DNA from 2 places in the Microbacterium sp. NPDC090007 genome. Region 1 is predicted to be linked to the other one. Evidence: predicted binding sites of a transcription regulator. Region 1 holds the regulator's gene; the other holds the start of a gene.
The links. The regulator HspR, encoded in region 1, represses chaperone genes until heat shock. The targets are predictions, from matches to a motif close to AAGTTGAGTCNNNNNGACTCAACTT.

Region 1 (12,016 bases):
CCGGAGACGACCGGCGACTCGGCACCGGGGTAGGCGAACGCGACGTCGTCGAACTCGACCGCGCCCGGGGCGGTCAGCACGGTCACGGGGTCCGCGGGCCGCTTCAGGGTGGAGTGACTGTCGAGCACCTCTCCGATGCGTTCGGCCGACACCGCCGCGCGGGGGATCATGACCGTCATGAAGCTGGCCATGAGCACGCCGCCGAGGATCTGCGCGACGTATTGGATGAAGGCGAAGAGCGTGCCGATCTCGACGCCGCCGGCATCGACCTGGATGCCACCGAACCAGATCACACCGACCACGGTCACGTTGAGCACGAGCATGGCGAGGGGGAACAGGAGCACGAACAGCGAGCCGACCTTGCGCCCGACCACGAGGATGTCGGTGTTGGCCTCTCGGAAGCGCTCTTCTTCGATGCGCTCGCGGACGAAGGCGCGCACCACCCGCACACCGGTGAGCTGCTCGCGCATGACCCGGTTCACCGCGTCGAGCTTGGTCTGGTAGCTGCGGAACAACGGCACCATGCGGGCGATGATGAGGCCGGCGATCACGAGGAGCGTCGGCACGGCGACGGCGATGAGCCAGCTCAGACCCACGTCCTGCTGCAACGCCATGATGATGCCCCCGATGGCCAGCAGGGGCGCGCTGACGAGCATGGTGGCGCCCATCATCGCCAGCATCTGCACCTGCTGCACGTCGTTGGTGTTGCGCGTGATGAGCGAGCCGGCGCCGAACTGCGACAGTTCGCGCTCGGAGAACCCGCTCACCCTCTCGAACACGTCGCGGCGGATGTCGCGGCCCGCCGCCATCGCAGCGCGCGCGGCGAAGTACGTCGCGATGATGGATGCCACGATCTGGCCCAGCGAGATGACGAGCATGACCCCGCCGCGCGACCAGATGTAGCCGGTGTCGCCCCGCGCCACACCGAGGTTGATGATGTCGGCGTTCAGGCGCGGAAGGTACAGCGTCGCCACCGCGGACGCGGTCTGGAAGACGAGGATGGCGAGCATCAACCAGCGGTAACGCGAGAGGTAGCGGATGAGGAGTCTGCCGAGCACGAAGTCCTCCGGGGAGTGCGACCGCGGCCGGGATGACCGCAGGATCCAGACTGGCACTAACCTCGGACACCGGCGACCCCCCGGCGCGCGGCGGCGTTCTCCCGTCGCGAACGCGGGGGTACGGCATCCGCTTCACAGGGGACGGATCGTAGGCTGTGGGGCATGTCCCGACTGCAGGCCGACGCCCCCGCCGACCTCTGGGTCGCCGTCACGGGCTCCCTCGGATTCCGCGGCCGCCGCCATCGCAAGGCCGCCATCGGCATGCTCCTGAGCCAGGCCCACCAGGTCAGCGGAGCCGCCCCGAAGCCCGGCGGCGGGGCCTTCGCGTGGATCCTCAGCCAGGCGGCACCTCTGCTGATGCGACGCGCGGCCGGGCGCGTGCTCGTCTGGGTCTGGAAGAGCGACCCCGAGCTGCTGGTCGTGATGGCCCAGCTGCAGGAAGCCACGCCGCAGCTGCGCACGGCGCGGGCGATGATGCCGATGGAGTACGACGACACCGAGTCCTTCCGCAATCCGCACCTCGGCGTCGGCGAGAAGCTCGCCATGCCGCTTCCGGCCGACGCGAAGACGCCCCCGTTCGCCACGTACACGTGGGACACCGGCTCGCACTTCGTGACGGTCACCGCCGTGTGCGCGGATCGGGAGCGCTTCGGCACCGTGATCGGCGCCGTCGATGACGTCGCCCGCACCCTGCGCGTCGTCGACGACCTGCAGGTGGGCGAAGCGCCGACGGTGCTGCGCATCGACCCGGCCTGAGGCGGGACCGGGTCACCGGCACCGGCGGCTGAACCCGTCGACGCCACCGGACGCACGACGCGTCCCCGTCCCGTCGAGAGCCCGGGGGACCTCGCGCGGCACGGACAGGCGCGAGGTCAGTCGTGCGGCCCGAGCGGGCGCCACAGCACGATGTCGGTCGCGCGGCGCACGCGCGCGCCGTGACGCAGCGTGACGACCGCCCCCGTCGACCCCGCCGCGAACACCCGCGCGCCGGGGCGCGACTGCCGCTCGGCCGACAGCTGACGTTCGAGATCGTTCACCCGACGGGCGAGCTCGTGCACACGCTCCTCGAGGGCCAGCAGGCGGGCGATGGCCGGCAGGCTCATGCCCTCGCCCGACAGGCGAGCCACCTCGCGCAGCTGCTGCACGTGGCGACTGGAGTACCGGCGCGAACCGCCCTGCGTCCGTGCGGGGACGACGAGGCCGAGCCGGTCGTACTGCCGCAGCGTCTGCGGGTGCATGTTCGACAGCTCCGCGGCGGCGGCGATGGCGAAGATCGGAGCGTCTTCGTCGATCTCTCTCTCGGACACGTCTTCACCTCTTTCGTCGTGCCGGTCGCGTCACCGGGTCTCCGGCATCCTGTCGTAGCGGATGCCGCGAGCCCCGGCGACGCGCATGGATTACCGCGCCTTCGACATCAGGTCGGCGCGGGGGTTCTCTTTCGGCTCGAGCGCCTGAAAACGCTCGAGGGCTTCACGCGCGGCGTCGTCCAGGTGGGCGGGAACGGCGACCTGCACCTCGGCGAGCAGATCGCCGTGGCCCTTCGTCGTCTCGATCCCGCGTCCCTTGACGCGCAGCACGCGCCCCGAGGGGGTGCCCGGTGCCACGCGCAGGCGCACCGGGTCTGCGCCCAGTGTGGGCACCTCGATGGTGGCTCCCAGCGCCGCCTCGGTGAAGGTCACGGGGACCGTCACGCGCAGGTTCAGACCGTCACGGCTGAACACCGGGTGGGGGCGGACGGCGACCGTCACCACGATGTCGCCGTTCTCTCCCCCGTCCGGAGACGGGCGTCCCCGGCCCCGCAGGCGGATCTTCTGCCCGTCCGAGACACCGGCCGGGATCTTCACCTTGAAGGGCACGTTGTCCTCACCCTGGAGGGTGATGGTCTCGCCCTTGGCCGCGGTGACGAAGTCGATCGTCGTGCGCGCGGTGACGTCGGCGCCCTTCTGAGGGCCGCCGAAGCCGCGGAAACCGCCCGTCGTCTGCCCGAATCGGCCCGAGCCGAAGCCACCGCCCTGCTGGTCGAACATCGAGAAGAAGTCGTCGAACCCACCCGAGGGGGCCTGACGCCCCTGCCCGAACCGACTGAAGACGTCGTCGAAGCCGCCCCCCGCACCGGCCCCGGGAGCCGAGAAGCGCGCCCCCGAGCCCATGGCCCGGATCTGGTCGTACTCCTCGCGCTGCTCGGGGTCGTTCAAGACCGAGTAGGCCTCGCTGATCTCTTTGAACTTCGCTTCGGCCTTCGCGTCTCCCGGGTTCGAGTCGGGGTGGTACTGGCGCGCGAGCTTGCGGTACGTCTTCTTCAAGTCGGCCGCGCTGACGCTCTTGTCGACACCGAGGACCTCGTAGAAGTCCTTGTCGAACCAGTCCTGACTCGCCATGGGTTCTCCTCTCAGGCCGGGACGGCGACGACGACCTTGGCCGGTCGCAATTCGACCGAGCCGAGGCGGTAGCCGACCTCGACGACCTCGAGGATCGTCGTCTCGGTCACCCCCGGGGTGGGGGCCTGGAAGATCGCCTCGTGCTGCTGCGGGTCGAACACGTCGCCGACGGCTCCGTACGACACCACACCGAGGCGCTCGGCCACGGCTCGCACCTTGTCGCCGATCGCCGCGAGGGGGGTGCCCTCGACGAGATCGCCGTGCTTGGCGGCGCGGTCGAGATCGTCCATGACGGGCAGCAGGCCCTTCACCGCCTCGCCCTTGGCGCGCTCGATCTCGCGCTCACGCTGCTCCTCGGTACGCCGACGGTAGTTGGCGTACTCGGCCTGCAGACGCTTCAGGTCGATCAGCAGCGAGGCCTCCTTGTCGGAGGAAGCCCCCTCTGCCGCTGCCTCGGGCGTCTGCTCGGCGCCGAGGATGTCGTCGATGGTCAGGCCATCGGCATCCGTCTCCGACGTCTCAGGCTGGTCGCCCGACGGCGCGGGGCCGGAGGTGTTCTCCTCCGGCCCCGTCTCGTCAGGACCGGCGCCCGAGCCCGTGGGCTGTTCGTCGTCCTTGTGTGCCATGGTCTCTGCTTACTTCTTGTTCTCGTCGGGGTTCTCGTCGTCGACGACCTCGGCGTCGATGACGTCTTCCTCGGGGTTCGGCGTCTCGCCGTCGCCCGGCTGACCGACGTTGGGGTCGGCGGGCTCACCGGCAGCCTGCGACGAGGCGTAGATGGCCTCGCCGAGCTTGCCCTGGCTGGCGTTCAGCTTGTCGAACGCGGTCTTGACCGCATCGTCGTCGTCGCCGGCGAGAGCCGTCTTGAGCGCGTCGACATCGCCCTGCACCTCGGTCTTGACCTCGGCGGGGAGCTTGTCGTCGTTCTCTTTGATCAGCTTCTCGATCGAGTACGACAGGGTCTCGGCCTGGTTGCGGGTCTCGGCGGACTCACGACGCTTCTTGTCGTCGGCCGCGTTCTCTTCGGCCTCGCGCACCATGCGCTCGATGTCCTCCTTGGGCAGCGACGAACCGCCCGTGATGGTCATCGACTGCTCCTTACCGGTGCCCTTGTCCTTCGCCGACACGTGCACGATGCCGTTCGCGTCGATGTCGAAGGTGACCTCGACCTGCGGGATGCCACGGGGAGCCGGGGCGATACCCGTCAGCTCGAAGGTGCCCAGCGGCTTGTTGTCGCGGGTGAACTCGCGCTCGCCCTGGAAGACCTGGATCGCGACCGACGGCTGGTTGTCGTCGGCGGTGGTGAAGGTCTCGCTGCGCTTGGTCGGGATGGCGGTGTTGCGCTCGATGAGCTTGGTCATGATGCCGCCCTTGGTCTCGATGCCGAGGCTCAGGGGGGTGACGTCGATGAGGAGGACGTCCTTGCGCTCACCCTTGAGGACACCGGCCTGCAGGGCTGCGCCCACGGCCACGACCTCGTCGGGGTTCACGCCCTTGTTGGCATCCTTACCGGTCTCTTTCTTGACCAGCTCGGCGACCGCGGGCATGCGGGTCGAGCCGCCGACGAGGACCACGTGGGCGATGTCGTCGACCTTGACGCCGGCCTCGCGGATGACGTCCGAGAAAGGCTTGCGGGTGCGGTCCAGGAGGTCCTTCGTCAGGTCCTCGAACTTGGCGCGGCTGAGGTTCTCGCTCAGCGAGACGGGGCCCGAGTCGGTCAGCGACAGGTAGGGCAGGTTGATGCTCGTCGACGTGGACGAGGACAGTTCCTTCTTGGCCTGCTCGGCCGCCTCCTTCAGGCGCTGCAGGGCGATCTTGTCGCCCGAGACGTCTACACCGGTGGTGTCCTTGAACTGCTTGATGAGGTAGTCCACGACGCGCTGATCCCAGTCGTCGCCACCGAGGCGGTTGTCACCCGAGGTGGCGCGCACCTGGATGGTGGAGAAGTCGTCGTCCTTGCCCACCTCGAGCAGCGAGACGTCGAAGGTTCCGCCACCGAGGTCGAAGACGAGGATGAGCTCGTCCTCTTTGCCCTTGTCGAGGCCGTAGGCGAGGGCCGCAGCGGTGGGCTCGTTGATGATGCGCAGCACGTTGAGGCCCGCGATCTCACCGGCCTCCTTGGTGGCCTGACGCTCGGCGTCGTTGAAGTACGCGGGGACGGTGATGACGGCATCCGTCACGCTGTCGCCGAGGTACTCTTCGGCGTCGCGCTTGAGCTTCTGCAGGATGCGGGCCGAGATCTCCTGCGGCGTCCACTTCTTGCCGTCGACGTCGAAGCTCCAGGTGGTGCCCATGTGACGCTTGACGCTCGAGATGGTGCGGTCGACGTTGGTCACGGCCTGGCGCTTGGCGGTCTCGCCGACGAGCACCTCGCCGTCCTTGGTGTAGGCGACGACCGAGGGGGTCGTACGGAAACCCTCGGCGTTGGCGATGACCTTGGGCTCGCCACCCTCGAGCACGCTCACGACGGAGTTGGTCGTACCGAGGTCGATTCCCACTGCACGGGGCATATGTGTCTCCTTGCTTGTGAGCGCAGCCGATGCCGCACTCGGGGTTCTGGTGAAAGTCTCTGCGCGGGTTGAGCCGCGATGACTCAAGGTTATCGAACGCTCCGCGGGAGGTCAAGGCGACTTGATATGAATCGGCTCAACTTCCGGATACCGCGAGAGGTGCGGCCTGCGACGCGAGGTGACGGCGCCGGTTCTCTGCGCGGCTTGCGTCGCGGGTTCGTGGCGCAGAGGTGCCGTGCCGGCGACGACGGACGGGACGGACCGGGGCGTCGAATGCGCCTCAGGTCGCACCGGGGCGCCGGGTGTGCATAGGGGCGGACCACAGACGCCCCGGTGCACAGAACACGCCCCAGAACACCGCGGGCCGGCGCCGTCACCCCGCGGCCCGCGGGGTAGCCCGTCCGCCGGGACGCGAGACGCCCCCGCGACCCGAAGGGCGGCGGGGGCGTCGAGAGGATGCCGGGACTCAGTCGCGATCGCGATCGCGGCGCTGCGGCCGGTCGCTGCGCTTGGCCGAGCGCCCGCCCGCGTCGAGGCGCAGCTCGATGAGCTGGCCCGAGATGCGCGTGTCGGCGAGACGGTTGATGGTGTCGTTCGACAGGTCGGCCGGAAGCTCGACGAGCGAGAAGTCCTGGCGGATCTGGATCGCCCCGAAGTCGTTGCGCCGCAGACCCCCCTCGTTGGCCAGCGCCCCCACGATCTGGCGCGGCTCGACGCGCTGGCGACGGCCGACGGCGATGCGGTACGTCGCGAAACGCCCACCGCTGCTGCGACGCTCGCCGCGATCGCCGCCGTCGCGGGAGTCGCGGGCCGGACGGTCGCGGTCGAAGCGCTGCTGCTGCAGCGTCTCTTCTTCGAGCAGCAGCGGGGTGTCGCCCTGCGCGACGACGGCGAGGGCGGCCGCCACGTCGGCTTCGGGGACGTCGTGGTGCTCGACGTAGTGCGCGACGACGTCCCGGAAGGTCGCGATCGCCGCGGTGTCCTCGAGGGCGGCGGTGATCGCGTCGTCGAAGCGGGTGAGTCGCGTGGCGTTGACGTCGTCGACGCTGGGCAGCGACATCTCGGTCAGCGGCTGCCGCGTGGCCTTCTCGATCGCGGTGAGCATGCGGCGCTCGCGCGGGGTGACGAAGCTGATCGCGTCTCCCGTGCGACCGGCACGACCCGTGCGACCGATGCGGTGCACGTACGACTCGGTGTCGATCGGCAGGTCGTAGTTGACGACGTGGCTGATGCGCTCGACGTCGAGACCGCGCGCGGCCACGTCGGTGGCGACGAGGATGTCGAGCTTGCCCGACTTGAGCTGGTTGACCGTGCGTTCACGCTGGACCTGGGCGATGTCGCCGTTGATCGCGGCGGCGGTGTATCCGCGGGCGCGGAGCTTCTCGGCGACCGTCTCGGTCTCGTTCTTCGTGCGCGTGAAGACGATCATGCCCTCGAAGTTCTCGACCTCGAGGATGCGGGTGAGCGCATCGATCTTCTGCTGGTACGACACGATCAGGTAGCGCTGGGTGATGTTCGCCGAGGTCGTGGTCTTGGTCTTGACCGTGATCTCTTCGGGGTCGTTCAGGTACTGCGCCGAGATGCGGCGTATCTGCGCCGGCATGGTCGCCGAGAACAGCGCGACCTGCTTGGTCGAGGGGGTGTCGGCCAGGATCGTCTCGACGTCCTCGGCGAAGCCCATCTTGAGCATCTCGTCGGCCTCGTCGAGCACGAGGAACTTCAGCTCGCTCAGGTCGAGCGTGCCCTTGTCGAGGTGGTCCATGATGCGACCGGGGGTGCCGACGATCACATCGACGCCGCGGCGCAGGGCCGACAGCTGCTGGCCGTAGCCCTGCCCGCCGTAGACCGGCAGCACCGAGACGCCCTTGATGTGGGCGGCGTACTTCTCGAACGCCTCGCACACCTGCAGTGCGAGCTCACGCGTGGGGGCGAGGACGAGCGCCTGCGGGTTCTTGTGACCGGTCTCCATCTGCGAGAGCACCGGCAGGGCGAAAGCGGCGGTCTTGCCTGTTCCGGTCTGCGCCAGGCCGACGACGTCGCGCCCCTGCAGCAGCACCGGGATCGTGGCGGCCTGGATGGCGGAGGGGGTCTCGTAGCCGACGTCCTTGAGGGCCTTGAGCACAGCGGCATCCAGTCCCAGATCGGCGAAGGTGAGCTTTTCGGGGGTGGTGTCCGCCTCGGCGGAGGGGACGGGGGTTTCGGATGCCATGACTCCACGGTAGTGTGCGCCGCCTGTGAACGAGAGCCGGGGTCTAACCTGAACCCGCGCGCCGACATCGGTGCGACCGCTTCCGACGTCGAACCGGCCGTTCACCGAAGGGCTCTACCGTGACCGACATGCCTGCTTCCGGCGCGACCACCACCACCGCCGGCCGCCGCCCCGTGCTCGCGTGGGCACTGTGGGACTGGGGGTCCGCGGCGTTCAACGCCGTCGTCACCACCTTCGTGTTCAGCACCTACCTCGGCAGTCAGCTCTTCGTCGACCCGGCGATCGTCGCCGCCGCGGGTGGGAACGACAAAGACCCCGCCCTCGTGCGGGCGCTCGCCGACAATGCGAGCCTGGTGGGCATCGCCCTGATGATCGCCGGCATCGTGGTCGCCCTCGTGGCCCCCGTGCTCGGCCAGCGCTCCGACGGGACCGGGCGCCGCAAGCTGTGGCTCGGGGTGAACACCGGGCTGGTCGTGCTGGCGATGGCGGCCATGGTCTTCGTCGAGGGCACGCCGCAGTACCTCGTCCTGGGTGCCACCCTGATCGCGGTCGGCAACGTGTTCTTCGAGTTCGCCAGCGTCAACTACTACGCGATGCTCTCGCAGGTCTCGACGCGCGAGAACATCGGCCGCGTCTCGGGCTTCGGCTGGGGCATGGGCTACGTCGGCGGCATCGTGCTGCTGCTCCTGCTGCTCGTTCTGTTCATCCAGAGCTTCGGCGTCGCGGATGCCGGTGGCCTGCTCGCCGTGACGACGGAGGGCGGTCTGAACATCCGCATCGCCGTGCTGGCCTCGGCGGTGTGGTTCGGCGTGTTCGCGATCCCCGTGCTGCTGCGCGTACCCGAGATCCCCGCGCGGAATCGCCAGGTGCGCGTCGGCTTTTTCCGCTCCTACGCGCTGCTGTGGAGGACGCTGCGATCGCTCTGGAGCGACAGCCGGCCCGTGCTGCTGTTCCTGGCGGCCAGCGCGGTGTTCCGCGACGGGCTGGCGGGGGTGTTCACGTTCGGTGCGATCATCGCCGCGCAGGTGTTCGGCTTCACCCCGACCGAGGTGCTGTACTTCGCCGTCGCGGCGAACGTGGCCGCGGGGATCAGCACCATGATCTCGGGCCGCCTCGACGACCGGTTCGGTCCGAAGCGGGTGATCGTCTGGTCGCTCGGTGCGCTCATCGTGCTGGGGGGATCGATCCTGTTCATCGGGACGTCTCCGGTGGTGTTCTGGTGCGTCGCCCTCGGTTTGAGCGTCTTCGTCGGCCCCGTCCAGTCGGCCAGTCGATCGTTCCTGGCCCGCGTCGCCCCCGAGGGCCGCGAGGGCGAGATCTTCGGCCTGTACGCCACGACCGGCCGCGCGGTGTCGTTCCTGGCACCCGGACTCTTCGCGCTCTTCGTCGGGCTGACCGGCGACACGCGCCTCGGCATCCTGGGAATCGTCGCGATTCTGCTCGCCGGCCTGATCCTGCTGCTCCCGGTCAGGGCCGACGCCGCCGTCATCCGCTGAGTCGACTCACTCGCGCGGCCAGGCGTCGGCGAACTTCGCTAGCAGGCGGGCGAACTCCCGGCTCTCGTCGGCGGTGAACGACTCAAGGGCGGAGCGCACGGCATCCCGTCGCCTCCCCCGGAATCCCGAGACCAGTCCCTCGCCCTCGGGAGTGAGCACCACGCGCGTGCGGCGGGCGTCGTCGGGGTCGGGCTCGCGCGCGACCAGGCCCATCTGCGCGGCCTGCTGCACGAGCCGCGAGGCCCGGGGCTGATCCACCCCGACGGCCTCGGCGATCTCGCTCACGGAGAGGGATCCGGATGCCGCGACCAGCGCGTCGAGCAGTCGCAGGCGCGCGGGTCCGCCGAAGCGCGCCTGCGCCGGATCGGCCCACGGCGGGGCGCCGCGACCCCAGGGTCCGCCGTGTCCCGCGTGCGGATGGTGGTGACCGTCCCCGGGGAACGGCGGCCTCGGGCGCCGGCCGCGCAGGCGCGCGAGGGCGGCGGCGATCTCGTCGGCGGGGTCGGTTGTCATGGGGAAATTTTACATGTCGCTTGACAAGCATCCGGAATGCATGTCACAGTACATTCATTGTCAGATGACATGTAATGGCGGGCCGCCCGCCGACGAAAGGACACCCCGATGAACACCCCTGACTCCCCCGACGACCCCCGCAGCCTCGCCCACCGCCTCACCTCGGTCGGACACGCACTGCACCGCCGCCTGTTCGCACAGCTTCGCGACAGCGGCATCCACCCGAAGACCGCGATGATCCTCGCGGCCGTGGACGGGCGCCTCGACGCGCCCTGGATCACCGATCGCCTCGCGCGCGGCGGCAAGCGGACCACCGCTCTCGCCGAACGCGGATGGATCGCCCGCACCGACGACGGCTGGACGCTCACCGACGAGGGTCGGGCGACGCTCGACCGGATCGACGCCGACCGCGCCGCCGTGCTCGCGGACGTACCGGCCGCAACCCTCGCCCAGCTCCGCGCGTCGCTCGACGAGATCGCCACGACGCTCGGCCTCGACGACGCGGACCACCCCGGAGCCGAACCCGGCCTTCGCCGCTTCGCCGGCGGACCCCGCGCGTTCGGATTCGGCCCCGGCCCGTTCGGGCCCGGCTCGGGTCGCGGCTTCGGGCCCGGCTCGCACGGCTTCGGGCCCGGCTTCGGACCCGGCTGGCGCGGCTTCGGGCCCGGCTTCGGACCCGGCGATCTCGGACCCGGCTCGCGCGGCGGATCCGGGCCCGGCTCGAGCGGCGACGGACCCGGCTCGCACGGCGACGTCCCCGACTCGCGCGGCGACGTTCCCGCGGAGGGACGGGAGCACGCCCGACACGACGGTGGCAACGCCCACCACGGGTTCGGCCCGCGCCACGGCGGGCACGCCGACGCGCACGACGACGGTGCGCCGGGTCGGCACGGCCGATGGCAGGGCCGCCGTCGCGAGGCGCGCGCGACCGAGCGGGCCTACGAACGCGGCTTCGACGCCGGGTTCGAGCGCGGCCGCGAGTCCGCGGCATCCGAGTGACTCTCCCCCCAGCCGATCGACCGCCGCCGCGTGCCGTCGACACCGCCGGGGCCGTGCACAATGGCGGGGGATCTCGCCGACACGCCGCGCGTTCGTGCGCCGCAACGGCGCGTCGCCGGAGCGACCCGCCGTTGTGCACCACCCCGGGGGGGGCGGGACGGCCCATCCCACGGCGCGACCCGACGTTGTGCACCACCCGGGCGGCGGGACGACTCGATCGGGAGCGCCCACACCCCACGCGCGACACCGGGGCGCGGGCCGGGGCTCAGCGTCCGGGCGACCCCGCGTCGGTCGTTCCGACGTCGGTGCGGTGGAAGTCGAGCGACGACCGCGACGCCGTTGGGCCCCGCTGGCCCTGGTAACGGTTGCCGTACGGCCCGGATCCGTAGGGGTTCTCGGCCGGAGACGAGAGGCGGAAGTAGCAGACCTGTCCGATCTTCATGCCGGGCCACAGCGTGATCGGCAGCGTCGCGACGTTGGACAGCTCGAGGGTGACGTGACCCGAGAACCCGGGGTCGATGAACCCGGCGGTCGAATGCGTCAGCAGTCCCAGGCGACCGAGCGATGACTTGCCCTCCAGCCGCGCGGCCACGTCGTCGGGCAGCGTCACACGCTCGAACGTGGACCCCAGCGCGAACTCGCCGGGGTGCAGGATGAACGGCTCGTCGGGCTCGACCTCGATCAGACGCGTCAGTTCGGGCTGATCCACTGCGGGGTCGATGAAGGGGTATTTGTGATTGTCGAACAGCCGGAAGTACCGATCGAGCCGCACGTCGACGCTCGAGGGCTGCACCATCGCCGGATCGTACGGGTCGAGGCCGAGGCGCCCATCTTCGAGGTGGGCCCGGATGTC
Region 2 (12,016 bases), on a different contig from region 1:
GATCATCGCGGGCGTCGATCCGCGTCTGGGCTTGTTCTCGTCGTTCGTGATGGCCGTCGCCATCGCGTTCCTGGGCGGGCGGCCCGCCATGATCACGGCGGCGACCGGGGCGATCGCCCTCGTCATCGCGCCCGTCGCCCGCGAGCACGGGGTCGATTACCTGATCGCAACGGTGATCCTCGGCGGCATCCTGCAGGTCGTCCTCGGCCTGCTCGGGGTCGCCAAGCTCATGCGCTACATCCCCCGCAGCGTGATGGTCGGCTTCGTCAACGCCCTCGCGATCCTCATCTTCATCGCGCAGGTGCCCCAGCTGATCGGCGTGCCGTGGGCCGTCTACCCGATCGCCGCTGCGGGCCTGGCCATCATGTACCTGCTGCCGCGCGCGACGAAGGCGATCCCCGCCCCGCTGGTCGCGATCGTCCTGCTCACGGGCGCGGCCGTCGTCTTCAACATCTCGGTGCCGACCGTCGGCGATCAGGGCGCGCTCCCCGAGAGCCTTCCCTCGCTGCTCCTGCCGAACGTGCCGTTGACGGGCGAGACGCTGTCCATCATCCTGCCGTTCGCCGTCGCCATGGCGATCGTCGGCCTGCTCGAGTCGCTGATGACCGCGGCCCTAGTGGACGACATCACCGACACCCCGTCATCAAAAACCCGCGAATCGCTCGGTCAGGGCGCAGCGAACGTGCTCTCCGGACTGTTCGGCGGCATGGGCGGCTGCGCGATGATCGGTCAGACCATGATCAACGTCAAGGCGTCGGGCGCGCGCACCCGCATCTCGACTTTCCTCGCCGGTGTCTTCCTGCTCGTCCTGGTGCTGGCGTTCGGCGACGTCGTCGCGATCATCCCGATGGCGGTGCTGGTGGCGGTGATGATCGTCGTGTCGGTCGCGACGTTCGACTGGCACAGCATCCGCCCCTCGACGCTGCGACGGATGCCGCTGAGCGAGACGATCGTCATGGTGCTCACCGTCGCGGTGACGGTGTGGACGCACAACCTGGCCATCGGCGTGGGTGTCGGCGTCGTCGCCGCGGCCGTCCTCTTCGCCCGCCGCGTCGCGAGCCTGACCGACGTCACCCGCACGGTCGAGGGCGACCTCGCCCGCTACGTCGTGGAGGGCGAGCTCTTCTTCGCCTCGAGCAACGACCTGACGACGAAGTTCGCCTACCACCGCGATCCCGCCCGCGTCGTGATCGACCTGTCGCGTTCGCATGTGTGGGACGCGTCGACCGTCGCGGCCCTGGATGCCGTGCGCACCAAATACGCCCACCTCGGCACCACCGTGGAGCTGGAGGGACTCAACCCGCGGGCGGCGCAGTTCCACGATCGTCTCAGCGGCGGTCTCGGCGCCGGGCACTGACGGTCGGCGCCGCCGGTGCCCCGCTCAGGTGGCGGCCGACACCCCGCTCACGCGGGCCCGCGCGCGGCCGACGATCCGGGACGACGTCGGGCGGGGCCGGACGGTCCACGGCCGACCCGGCCCGGGAGGCGACCCCGGCGGGTCAGGAGCGCAGGGTGGTCGACGGCGTCTCGCCGAACTCGCCGCGGTACATCGCCGCGAAACGGCCGAGGTTCGAGAACCCCCAGCGAGCCGCGATCGCCGCGACCGTGTCGGTCGAGGGGTCGCCGTTGCGCAGTTCGACGCGCGCCGCGTCCAGCCGCACGCGCCGCAGATACTGCATGGGCGTGCGCCCCGTCGCCGCGCGGAAGGCGTACTGCAGTCCGCGGGGCGAGAGCCGCGCGGCCTGAGCGATGTCGGCCAGCACCACGGGCTCGGCCGCGTGGGCCTCGACGAACGCCTTGGCGCGGCGCACCGGGGCGGGCAGGGCGCGCGAGGCACGTCCCGCGGCGAGCGCGTCGGTGAAGGTCGTCGAGAAGCTCAGCAGAGAGGCTTCGAGAAGGAGGGTGCGCGCCTGCTGCTCGATGAGGGGTGTCCTTTCGGACGAGCGCAGCAGAACGTCGCGGGTGTACTCCCACGTGCGCGACCAGTAGCGCAGCCGCTGCTCGTTGACGGGCCCGTGCCCGGTAGCGCGTACGCGCAGAGAATCGTCGCCCGAGAGCCGACGGGCGGCCTCGTCGAACTCCGCGCGCGCGAACGACACGGCCGAACCCGCGATCCGACCGGTGAAGGCGATCTCGAGCGGGCGGTCGACGACCATGAAGGGCGTCGCGGTGTCGATGCGCTCCTGGCGGTAGGTCCCCGTCACCCGCGGGCCGGCGACGCGGCCGACCACGACCTGGTCGCGGGGGTCGGACTCCACGAGCATGGTGGAGCCGATCGTGTAGTCGCAGATGGCGAAACCGGCCTCGGATGCGGCGTGCCACGCGAGGGCGGGCTGGATGGCCTCGGCGCGCGAGATGCGCGCTCCGGGCACGATGGTCTGCCACAGACGCTCGACGGTCTCGGCGTCGCGTGTCTCGATGTTCGTATGCTCCACGCGAGTTTCCTAAATCGTCCGAGAATGTGCGGCAAGACCATTGCCTGCGAGGGCCCCTGCAGATATGAGAACGCTCTCACGCAGCAATTCAGTCGAATTCCGACGACTCCGAACGCCCCCCACCCGCATTCACCGTATCGGGCGCGGCATCGCGATCGCGCATTCCGTCGGTTGAGGACGCCGTGCGCGAATAGAAGGCCGCGATGCGCAGTCGATCTGCGATCGACGGGCCCTGTCGCGCGGCGACGCCCGCGGCGGTCGACGTGTGGGTCGGCGCCCACGCCCGCGGCGGTCGACGCGCGCGTCGGCGCCCGTCAGCGAGATGCGGCGGCCGTCAGCGCGTCGATGACGCCCGCGACGCGGTTCGCCTCGGCCGGGTCCAGAGCGGCGATCGCGACCTCGATGTCGTCGTCGAAGGAGCGCAGGCGGCACCACGGCTCCGCGGCCAAATCGACCACCACGGTGAGGTGGTTGACGCGCCGGTCCTCGTCATCGAGATCACGGCGGACCGCTTCGCGCTGCACGAGCCGGTCGATGAGGGTCGTCACCCCCGCCGAGGTGATGCCGAGGTGATCGCGCACATGCGAGGGTCGTGCGCCGGGGTTCTGGGCGATGAACAGCAGTGCGCGGGCGTCGAGCTCGTTCAGCGACAACTCTCGTCGCGCGTCGATGACGGCGGTGCGGCGCGCTTCGCCGTACGCCAGGAGCGCGCGCAGCAGGGCCGAGTCCGCGGGCATCGGCCTGATCATGTCGGGGGACGTCTGCACGACCCATGATCGTACCCACTGCGCACGGCCGCCCGTGCCGCGCCGCGCGACGACCCGTTCGACCCGCGTCATCACGGGGCCCTGCGCACTCTCCCCCCGTTGTCAAGCGGGTCCGGCCGATCGCGATCGGGGGTTATCACTGGACCACGACGACCCGCCGACATGCGGGCGCACATCCCGTCGGGAGACGGGAGCGAGGAGAAGACCATGATCTACGGACAGCAGGGCGGACAGCAGACGGGCTCGGTGTGGAGCATCGCGATGTCGACGGCCATGGGCAACGGCATCATGCCGCGCTCGGACGACGGACACCCCCCGCGCACGACATCGCGCCGGTTCTGGTCGCGAGGCCGCGACGCGGGCGGGAAGACGGCGGTCGCGCCCCGCTCCTGACACCCGCGCCCCCACCCCGACGCGTCGGCCCCTTCCCCCAGGATCCGGCGCGTCGGCTCGTTCCGGGCGAACGGATCGGTGGCCGGGCGTTCACACGATGGTCCCCACGGCGTAACCCGCCGCCCGGGGTTCTCCCTCCAGCATGGGACGACCGCACCCGCGGTCCTCCGTCCCCGGCTGCGAAGGCGATCCCGATGACCCGACCCGTCCGTGTGCTGTCGCTCTACGAAGGCTTCTTCGCCGGTGGCGCGCGGATCCTGCATTCCGATGTCGTGGCGGGACTGTCCCACCGCGGGGCGCAGGAGCACGCGGTGCTCTCGCTCACCTCCGCCGCTCGACGCGACGCGTCACTGCAGTTCGCCCACGACGACACACGGTTCCGGCGTCTGCGCGACGCGGGGGTCGCCATCGACACCTTCGACCGCGTCGCGGGAGACCGCCCCGCCGCCCCCGAGGACTTCACCGCCGCCGAGCTCGAGCGCGCCGCGCACCTCATCTCCGCGGCCGACGTGGTGCTGTCGCTCAAGGAGCAGCCCCTCAGCCTCATCGTCGCCCTCCAGCGCGCGGGGATGCTCCCCGACCGCCCCCTCGCGGCGTGCCTGCACCGCTCCGATCCGACGCACTCCGGTCCCGCGCTCGGCTGGCTGGTGGATGCCGCGGCCTCTGGCGCCGTGACCGCCACCATCGCCTGCGCGGAATCGACGTCGTCCGCCTACGCGCGCGCCGGTGTCGTCGCCCGCGACGCGTGGGTGATCGACAACGGCATCGACACCCGCCGGTTCCGCCCGGGCACGCGGGCCGAGCGTCGCCGGACCCGCGCGGGTCTCGGCATCCCGGAGTCCGCCCCGGTGGTTCTGCTCGCGGCCCGTTTCGACGCCATGAAGGACCCGGGACTGTTCCTGCGCGCGGTCGCCCGGCACGCCCGCCGCACACCCGGGACGCACTACGTGATGTGCGGTTCGGGAATGACGCACGACAATGCCGCCTTCCGCGCTCTGGTCGACGACAGCGGCGTCGACGACGCCGTGCCGGTGCACGCCCTGGGCCTGCGCGAGGACATGCCGGAGCTGTACCGGATCGCCGACGTCGTCGCGCTCACCAGCGCCTTCGGCGAGGCCTCGCCGCTCTGCCTCGTCGAGGGGGCGGCATCCGGGGCCGTTCCCGTCACCACCGACGTCGGCGACGCCGCCCGCATGGTCTCGGGCTTCGGCCTGGTGACCGCGCGCGACGAGGACGCCATCGCCGGGGCGTGGGACGACGCGCTGATGCGGCGGTCCGCGATGCGTGCCGCCGCCCTCGGCGCCCGTGGCCGGCTCGACCGGCGTCGCATGGTCGAGGACTACCGCGCGGCGATCTCGGGACTGCTGCTCTCGGACGCCCTCGCCGCCTGAGCGCGGGGGCGGGTCGCACCCTAGACACGGCACGACGCCGGCACCATCCCCGCGCCCGGGCCGGCAAAGCGTGTCTACAGTGAGGCATGACCGCCCGCATCGTGTCGATCGGCACGGCTCTGCCCGACACCCGCGTCACCCAATCGACACTGCGCGACCTGTTCGCCGCGCAGCCGGGGTTCGATCGCAAGAGCCAGCGCCTGGTGGGGGCGGCGTTCGACGCCGCCGCCATCGACGCCCGGCACGTCGTCCTGCCCCAGCTGGCGGGTGCCACCGGAGACGGCCTGGCCGTCCGCGACGGGGACACGCTGCTGATGCCGCCGACCGGAGCCCGCAACGACGAGTACCGACGCGCGGCACCGCCCCTGTTCGCCGCGGCCGCCCGGGCGGCGCTCGAGGGTTCCGCGTACGCCGCCTCGGCCGTCACCCACGTCGTCACCGTGTCGTGCACGGGCATGTTCGCGCCCGGACCCGACTACCACCTCGTCCGCGACCTCGGCCTCTCCCCCACGGTCGAGCGCTACCACCTCGGCTTCATCGGCTGCGCCGCGGCCATCCCCGCACTGCGCCTGGCCGCGCGGATCGTCGGCGACACCCCGGACGCCGTGGTCCTCGTGGTCTGCTGCGAGCTGTGCTCGCTGCACTGGCAGACCTCGTCGCACCCCGATCAGATCGTCGCGGCCTCGGTGTTCGCCGACGGAGCGGGGGCCGCGGTCGTGGCATCCTCGGCATCGTCGCAGGCGGGCTTCGACCTCGCGGGCTTCGCCACCCACGTGACCGACGACGGAGAGAAGGACATGGCCTGGACCGTCGGCGACTCGGGCTTTCAGATGACCCTGACGCCCGAGGTGCCGCGGATCATCGGCCGCGAGATCTCCGCGATCGCCGCCGACGTCCTGGGCGATCTCGCCGACGTCGACGCGTGGGCCGTGCACCCGGGCGGGCGCAGCATCCTGGACCGCGTCGAGAACGCCCTGCACCTGGATGCCGCGGCCCTCGGCCCCTCGCGCGCGGTCCTGCGTCAGCACGGCAACATGTCCAGCGCCACCCTGCTGTTCATCCTGCGCGATCTGCTCGACGCCCCAGCCCTCGCCGACGGCGCCCGCGTCGCCGCCCTCGCCTTCGGTCCCGGGCTGACCGTGGAGGCGGCGACCCTCACCCGGCGCCGCGCGGACGCGTGAGCACCGGACTGGCCCGGCGCGACACGGCGCTCACCGAACTGATGGACGACCCCGACTGCGATCCCCGGGCGCTCGCGGCCACCTACCGCCGCTTCGACCTGGTGAACCGCCTCGTCTCGGCGTGGGGGCACCTCTACCGCACGCGCGTGCGGCCCGAGCTGCGGGCCCTGGGCCGCCCGGCTCGCGTGCTCGACCTGGGCTGTGGCGGCGGAGACGTCGTCGTGCGTCTCGCCGCCCTCGCGCGGCGCGACGGCCTCGAGGTGGAGTGGGTGGGCGCCGACCCCGACGCCCGCGCCCTCGACGCCGCCCGCCGGCGATCGCGCCCGGGCGTGCGGTTCACCGCGCAGGGGTCGGCCGACCTGCTGGCCGCCGGCGACGCGTTCGACCTGGTCCTGTCCAACCACGTCCTGCACCATCTCGACGCCGGCGCGCTGCGCTGCTTCGCCGAGGACTCGCGCGCGCTCTCGCGCGGCGCGGTGCTCCACGCCGACATCGCCCGTGGCCGCCTCGCCTACGGCCTGTACGCGGTGGGCATCGCTCCGCTCGCGGCCGGCACGTTCCTGCGCGTGGACGGCCTACGCTCAATCCGGCGCAGCTACCGCGCGCCCGAGCTCGCCGCGGCACTCGGACCGCCGTGGCGGGTGCAGACCCCCGCGCCCTTCCGGGTGCTCGCCGTCGCCCGGGGACGTGCGCCGGGCGGCAGCGCCGACTCCCGGGGCGCGCGATGACGGAGGTGCTCGTCGTCGGGGCGGGGCCGGTCGGCCTCGCCCTCGCGGCCGACCTGCGCGCACGCGGTGTGGACGTCGAGATCGTCGACCGCCGCGACGCCGTGGGCGGCGGGACGCGGGCCATCGGCATCCACTCCCCCGCGCTGACCCTGCTCGAGGCCTCCGGCGCCACCGACGGCATCCGCTCGCGCGCCGTGCGCATCGGACGCGGTGAGGCGCGCGCAGACGGCCGCGTGGTCGCCGCGATCCGCTTCGACCGCCTGCGCGCGCGACACCCGTACGTGGCGGCCCTTCCGCAGTCCGACACCCTCGAGGTGCTCACCGCCCTCGCCCCACCCGTGCGCCGCGGCGTCGACGTCGTCGCCCTGCACGAGGACCGGGCGGGGGTGCGGGCCGTCACCGCCGCGGGCGGGGAATGGCGCGCGGGCGCGGTGGTGGTGGCATCCGGGTGGTCCGGACGCGGTCTCGTCTACCGCCCCGGCGCGATACGCACGCGCCACTATCGCGATCGCTATGCGATGGCCGACGTCGAGGCGGCGGGCGGCCCGGTCGCCCGGGTGCACCTGGAACGCGGCGGAGTGGTGGAGTCGTTCCCCCTTCCGGACGGGCGCCGGCGGCTCGTCGCCTGGGCCGGCGCCGCCGAGATCGCGGATGCCGATGTGTTCCTCCGTGACGCGGTCGCGTCGCGCGCGGGGATCGAGGTCGAGGTCGCGGGGGCGTCGACCTTCGGGGTGCGGCGCGCGGTGGCCCCCGCTCTGCGGCGCGGCCGGATCGTCGTGGTCGGCGACGCGGCGCACGAGGTGAGTCCGATCGGCGGGCAGGGGATGAACCTGGGCCTTCTCGATGCGTTGACCCTCGCGCCCCTGCTCGCACCGTGGGTGCGGACGGGCGACGACGCCGGCCTCGCAACCTGGGAGCGCGACCGCCTCGCCTCGGCGCGGCATGCGGCGCGCCTGGCGCTGCTGAACACGTTGCTCGGACGGGCCGCGGCGCCGAGCGCGCATCACGCGCGGACGACGGCCCTGCGCGCGCTGCTGCGCGGTCCCGGGGGCGCGGCGTTCACGCGGGCCTACGCGATGCGGTTCGACCGCGCCGCGCGCGGCACCTGACAGCCCTCGGCTTCGGCGCCGCACCGCGCGGGAAGCCGCGCGCACCGCGCCCCGCACCGCCGCGCACATCGCACCGTGCACCCGATCGCGCGCACCGCGCCCCGCACCGCCGCGCACATCGCACCGTGCACCCGATCGCGCACACCGCACCCCGCACCGCGCGGGCAGCCGCGCACACCGGGTCAGGCGACGACGAGTTGCACCGCCAGCACCAGCGCCGCCAGCATCGTCAGCTGGAACACCGCCCGCCCCGGGGGGCGCACCAGCACCCGCACGATCACGGCGACGGCGACCGCGACGACCACCGCGAAGAACCCGACGCCGCGCCCGGTCCCCACGAGCACGGCGAGCGCGCCCGCGACGATTCCCGCGGCCGCGATCAGCACCGAGGCGCGCGCCCCCAGGCGGTGCGGCAACCCCCGCACCCCGGTCCGCCGGTCGTCGTCCAGGTCGCGCACGACGTTGGTCAGGTGCACGGCCGCACCGAGAGCGGCCCCGGCGAGGGTCGCCCACGCGGGCGCGAGCGTCGGCGTCCCGTCCGACAGCGTCGCGAACGACGGGAACAACCCGAAGCTCAGCAGGAACGGCGCGATCGAGAACGGCGTCGACTTCAGCCCCGCGTTGTAGGCCCACGCCGAGGCCAGGGCGAGGGCGTGCGCGGCCAGCAGGCCGGGTCCGAGCGGCAGCGACAGCGCGACGGCGACGACGACGGCGCCGATCGCGACGGTCAGGGCGCGCTCGGCGGTCAGCGTGCCGCCCGCGATGGGCTTGTCGGTGCGCCCGACGGCGGCGTCGCGTGCCCCGTCGATCGCGTCGTTGGACAGCCCCACCGAGACCTGTCCGGTGAATACCGCCCCCACCAGCACGAGCAGCCGCAACGGTTCCAGTCCCGCCGCGAGACCGAGCGCCAGCGACAGCAGGGTGACCACGAGGGTCGGTCCGGGGTGGGTCGCTCCCCACAGCGCTCGGATCACCGACGTCTCTTTCCCGGCATCCGTCACGCTGACGACGTTATCGCGGCCCGTCGGACGCGGCACCGACGGGGTCTTGGCACTCGACCGCCGCGAGTGCTAATCTTCCTCGCAGTTGAGTCGCACCGACTCAACTTCAGACCCCGGATGCCGCATCCGGGCCGATTCGCAAAGGAGAAACGACCATGGCCACCTACGACCCCTTCCGCGACCTCGACCGCCTCGCGTCCACGCTCCTGGACGCCCGTCGCGGCGGCGGCCCCCGCCGAATGCCGATGGACCTCTACCGCGACGGCGACCACTACGTCCTCGCCGCCGATCTGCCCGGTGCCGACCCCGGCTCGGTCGACATCGACGTCGACGGGCAGCTGCTGACGATCCGCGCCGAACGGACGCTCGGCTCGGGCGAGGGCGTCAAGTGGATCACGCGCGAACGCGAGACGGCTTCCTTCGTCCGCCAGCTCAACCTCGGCCAGGGCATCGACACCGAGCGCATCAGCGCCGCCTACCGCAACGGCGTCCTGTCGGTGACCATCCCGGTCAGCGAGAAGGCCAAGCCGCGCCGCATCTCGGTGTCCACCGACGACGGCGACGGCGTGATCGAGGCGCACGAGAGCACGCCCCAGCCCATCGAGCAGTAGGCACGGCAGTCGTCCGCGACCGCGGACGCACGCCCACCGCACACGCCGATGCCCCGGTCCCCTCGAGGGGGCCGGGGCATCGCGCGTTCGTCAGAGGTCTTCGGGGGCGAGGTCGCCCTGACCCTCTTCTCCCAGTTCGACCACTCCCGGGTCCTCGCCCTGCGAGTCGGTGCCGGTGGCCTCGGCGTGCAGATCCTCGAACGGGATCTCGCTGCCGGCGTCGTCGATCTCGGCCGGATCGGCACCCGTCGCCGTGGCGGGGTTGATGTCGTCGGGGTCTGCGCCCTCGTCGAGCGCGGTCGTGGCATCCCACTCCGCCTGCGCGGGGTCGAGCGCTGGATCGGGCTCGATCGAGGTGTCGCCGTCGCGCAACGGCTGCACGCCCGCGATGCCGGTGTCGGCGGCGGGGGTGGTCGCGTCGGGGGTCGGGTCGATCGAAGCGTCGCTCATGGGGGTCCTTCCGTCGGACGCGGGATGCCGCCGGGTGCGGCGGTCCTCCCATCCAACGTCCCCTCACGCCCGCGACCCCGACCCTTGACAGGCCCCCGCCGCCTCCCTCTCTGACGAGCGCGCGCCCGGCCCCCCGGAAGTCCGGCCCGCGGGCGTCGGTGTCAAGGCGCTGGTGCAACCGGTCACCCCGACGCACCGTGAGACGGACGAGAGGACGCCCATGCACGACTCCGCCCCGCCCGGGCCCCCGGGCACCGCCCCCCGCATCGTGATCATCGGCGGCGGCAACGCCGGGCTCTCGACAGCCGGCCGACTGCAGCGCGCCCGCGCGGGAGAGGTCACCGTCATCGAACCCCGCGAACGGCACGTCTACGCACCGCTGCAGTCGCACATCGCGGGCGGGGCGGCACGCGCCTCCTCCGCCGTGCGCGCCCAGGCCGACGTCATCCCGCCGGGTGTGCGCTGGCTGCGAGACGAGGTCTTCACGGTGGATGCCGCCGCTCGTCGCGTGCACCTCGTGTCGGGCGGGCGCATCGATTACGACCAGCTCGTCGTCTGCGCGGGACTGCGCATGGCCTGGGAGCAGGTGCCCGGACTCACCGGGGCGATGGACGCCCCCGAGGGCGTGTCGAACTACGACTTCTCCCTCGCCGCCAAGGCCTCGCCGGTGCTGCGCGACCTGCGCACGGGAACGGTCGTGTTCACGCAGCCGCCCGAGCCGGCCTCGTGCGGCGCCGCGGCCCAGAAGCCCATGTACCTCGCATGCGACTGGTGGCGGGCGATCGGGGTGCGCGACGACATCCGCGTGGTGTTCGTCTGCCCCGATCCGCTGCCCTTCGGCATCCCCGCCATCGACCGCGAACTCCAGCGGAAGCTCGACGAGTACGGCATCGAGGTGAGATACAGCCGGGTACTGCGGTCGGTGGATGCCGCGACCCGCACCCTCGAGATCGGACACGGCCAGACGCGCGAGACGCTGGCCTACGACGTGCTGCACGCGGTGCCGCCGCAGCGGGCGCCCGAGTGGATCGCCGGCAGTGGGCTGGCGGCATCCGACGATCCGCACGGATTGGTCGACGTGGACCCCGAGACCCTCCGGCACGTGCGGTATCCCGAGGTGTGGGCGGTCGGCGATGCGGCGCGGGTCGCCACGCGCCCGTCGGGCGGAGCCATCCGCCAGCAGGCGAAGACGCTCGTGAAGAACCTGACCGCCGTGCTGGCGGGACGCGAGCCGACCTCGCACTACGACGGGTACAGCGTCGTGCCGTTCACCGTCTCGCGCGGAACGGTGGTGTTCGCCGAGTTCGACCGACGGGGGCGCCTGCGGCCCACGGTCCCGTTCTGGCGATCGCTCTACCGCGAGCGCCGATCGACGTGGATCGCGGACCGGCGCGTGCTGCCCTGGGTGTACTGGCACCTGATCCTGCGCGGGCTCGCCTGAGACGCGCCCGGCGCGGGACGCACGGGCACCCCGCCCATAGGGCACGGAAGCCGATCCCTCAACCCCGGGGGCAGGCCCGCGGCATCCCGCCAAGACTGAAGACAGCCCCGGAAGACATACGAGAAGAGGACACCATGGCACAGGTCATCGAAACCATCGACGTCGACGTTCCCGTCCGCGTCGCGTACAACCAGTGGACGCAGTTCGAGGAGTTCCCGCACTTCATGAGCTTCGTCGAGTCCATCACGCAGAAGAGCGACACGCTCACGCACTGGAAGGTCAAGATCGCCGGCGCGGAGCGCGAGTTCGACGCCGAGATCACCGAGCAGCACCCCGACGAGCGCGTCGCGTGGAACAGCGTCGGCGGCGACGAGAACCACGCCGGCGTCGTCACCTTCCACCGCCTGTCGGACGCCGAGACCCGCGTCACGGTCCAGATCGACTGGGAGCCCACGGGTCTGCTCGAGAAGGCCGGTGCCGTCCTCGGCGCCGACGACCACTCGGTGAAG

Region 2: the regulator HspR is predicted to act here: its motif matches at 9,088-9,112, upstream of ACIPVB_RS10295 (Hsp20/alpha crystallin family protein).

What each region holds. Positions count from the first base shown of each region.
Region 1 is NZ_JBIVFV010000001.1:257,959-269,974, forward strand. It holds gene ACIPVB_RS01160 (ABC transporter ATP-binding protein) at 1-1,058, opposite strand, end outside; gene ACIPVB_RS01165 (hypothetical protein) at 1,221-1,814, shown strand; gene ACIPVB_RS01170 (heat shock protein transcriptional repressor HspR) at 1,931-2,365, opposite strand; gene ACIPVB_RS01175 (DnaJ C-terminal domain-containing protein) at 2,456-3,436, opposite strand; gene ACIPVB_RS01180 (nucleotide exchange factor GrpE) at 3,448-4,062, opposite strand; gene dnaK (molecular chaperone DnaK) at 4,072-5,946, opposite strand; gene ACIPVB_RS01190 (DEAD/DEAH box helicase) at 6,413-8,155, opposite strand; gene ACIPVB_RS01195 (MFS transporter) at 8,284-9,651, shown strand; gene ACIPVB_RS01200 (MarR family winged helix-turn-helix transcriptional regulator) at 9,658-10,164, opposite strand; gene ACIPVB_RS01205 (MarR family winged helix-turn-helix transcriptional regulator) at 10,273-11,163, shown strand; gene dcd (dCTP deaminase) at 11,429-12,016, opposite strand, start outside.
Region 2 is NZ_JBIVFV010000002.1:373,401-385,416, forward strand. It holds gene ACIPVB_RS10250 (SulP family inorganic anion transporter) at 1-1,357, shown strand, start outside; gene ACIPVB_RS10255 (helix-turn-helix transcriptional regulator) at 1,500-2,435, opposite strand; gene ACIPVB_RS10260 (MarR family transcriptional regulator) at 2,750-3,172, opposite strand; gene ACIPVB_RS10265 (hypothetical protein) at 3,410-3,595, shown strand; gene ACIPVB_RS10270 (glycosyltransferase) at 3,790-4,986, shown strand; gene ACIPVB_RS10275 (type III polyketide synthase) at 5,073-6,167, shown strand; gene ACIPVB_RS10280 (methyltransferase domain-containing protein) at 6,209-6,895, shown strand; gene ACIPVB_RS10285 (FAD-dependent oxidoreductase) at 6,892-8,004, shown strand; gene ACIPVB_RS10290 (UbiA family prenyltransferase) at 8,187-9,005, opposite strand; gene ACIPVB_RS10295 (Hsp20/alpha crystallin family protein) at 9,161-9,616, shown strand; gene ACIPVB_RS10300 (sugar ABC transporter ATPase) at 9,707-10,066, opposite strand; gene ACIPVB_RS10305 (NAD(P)/FAD-dependent oxidoreductase) at 10,287-11,507, shown strand; gene ACIPVB_RS10310 (SRPBCC family protein) at 11,642-12,016, shown strand, end outside.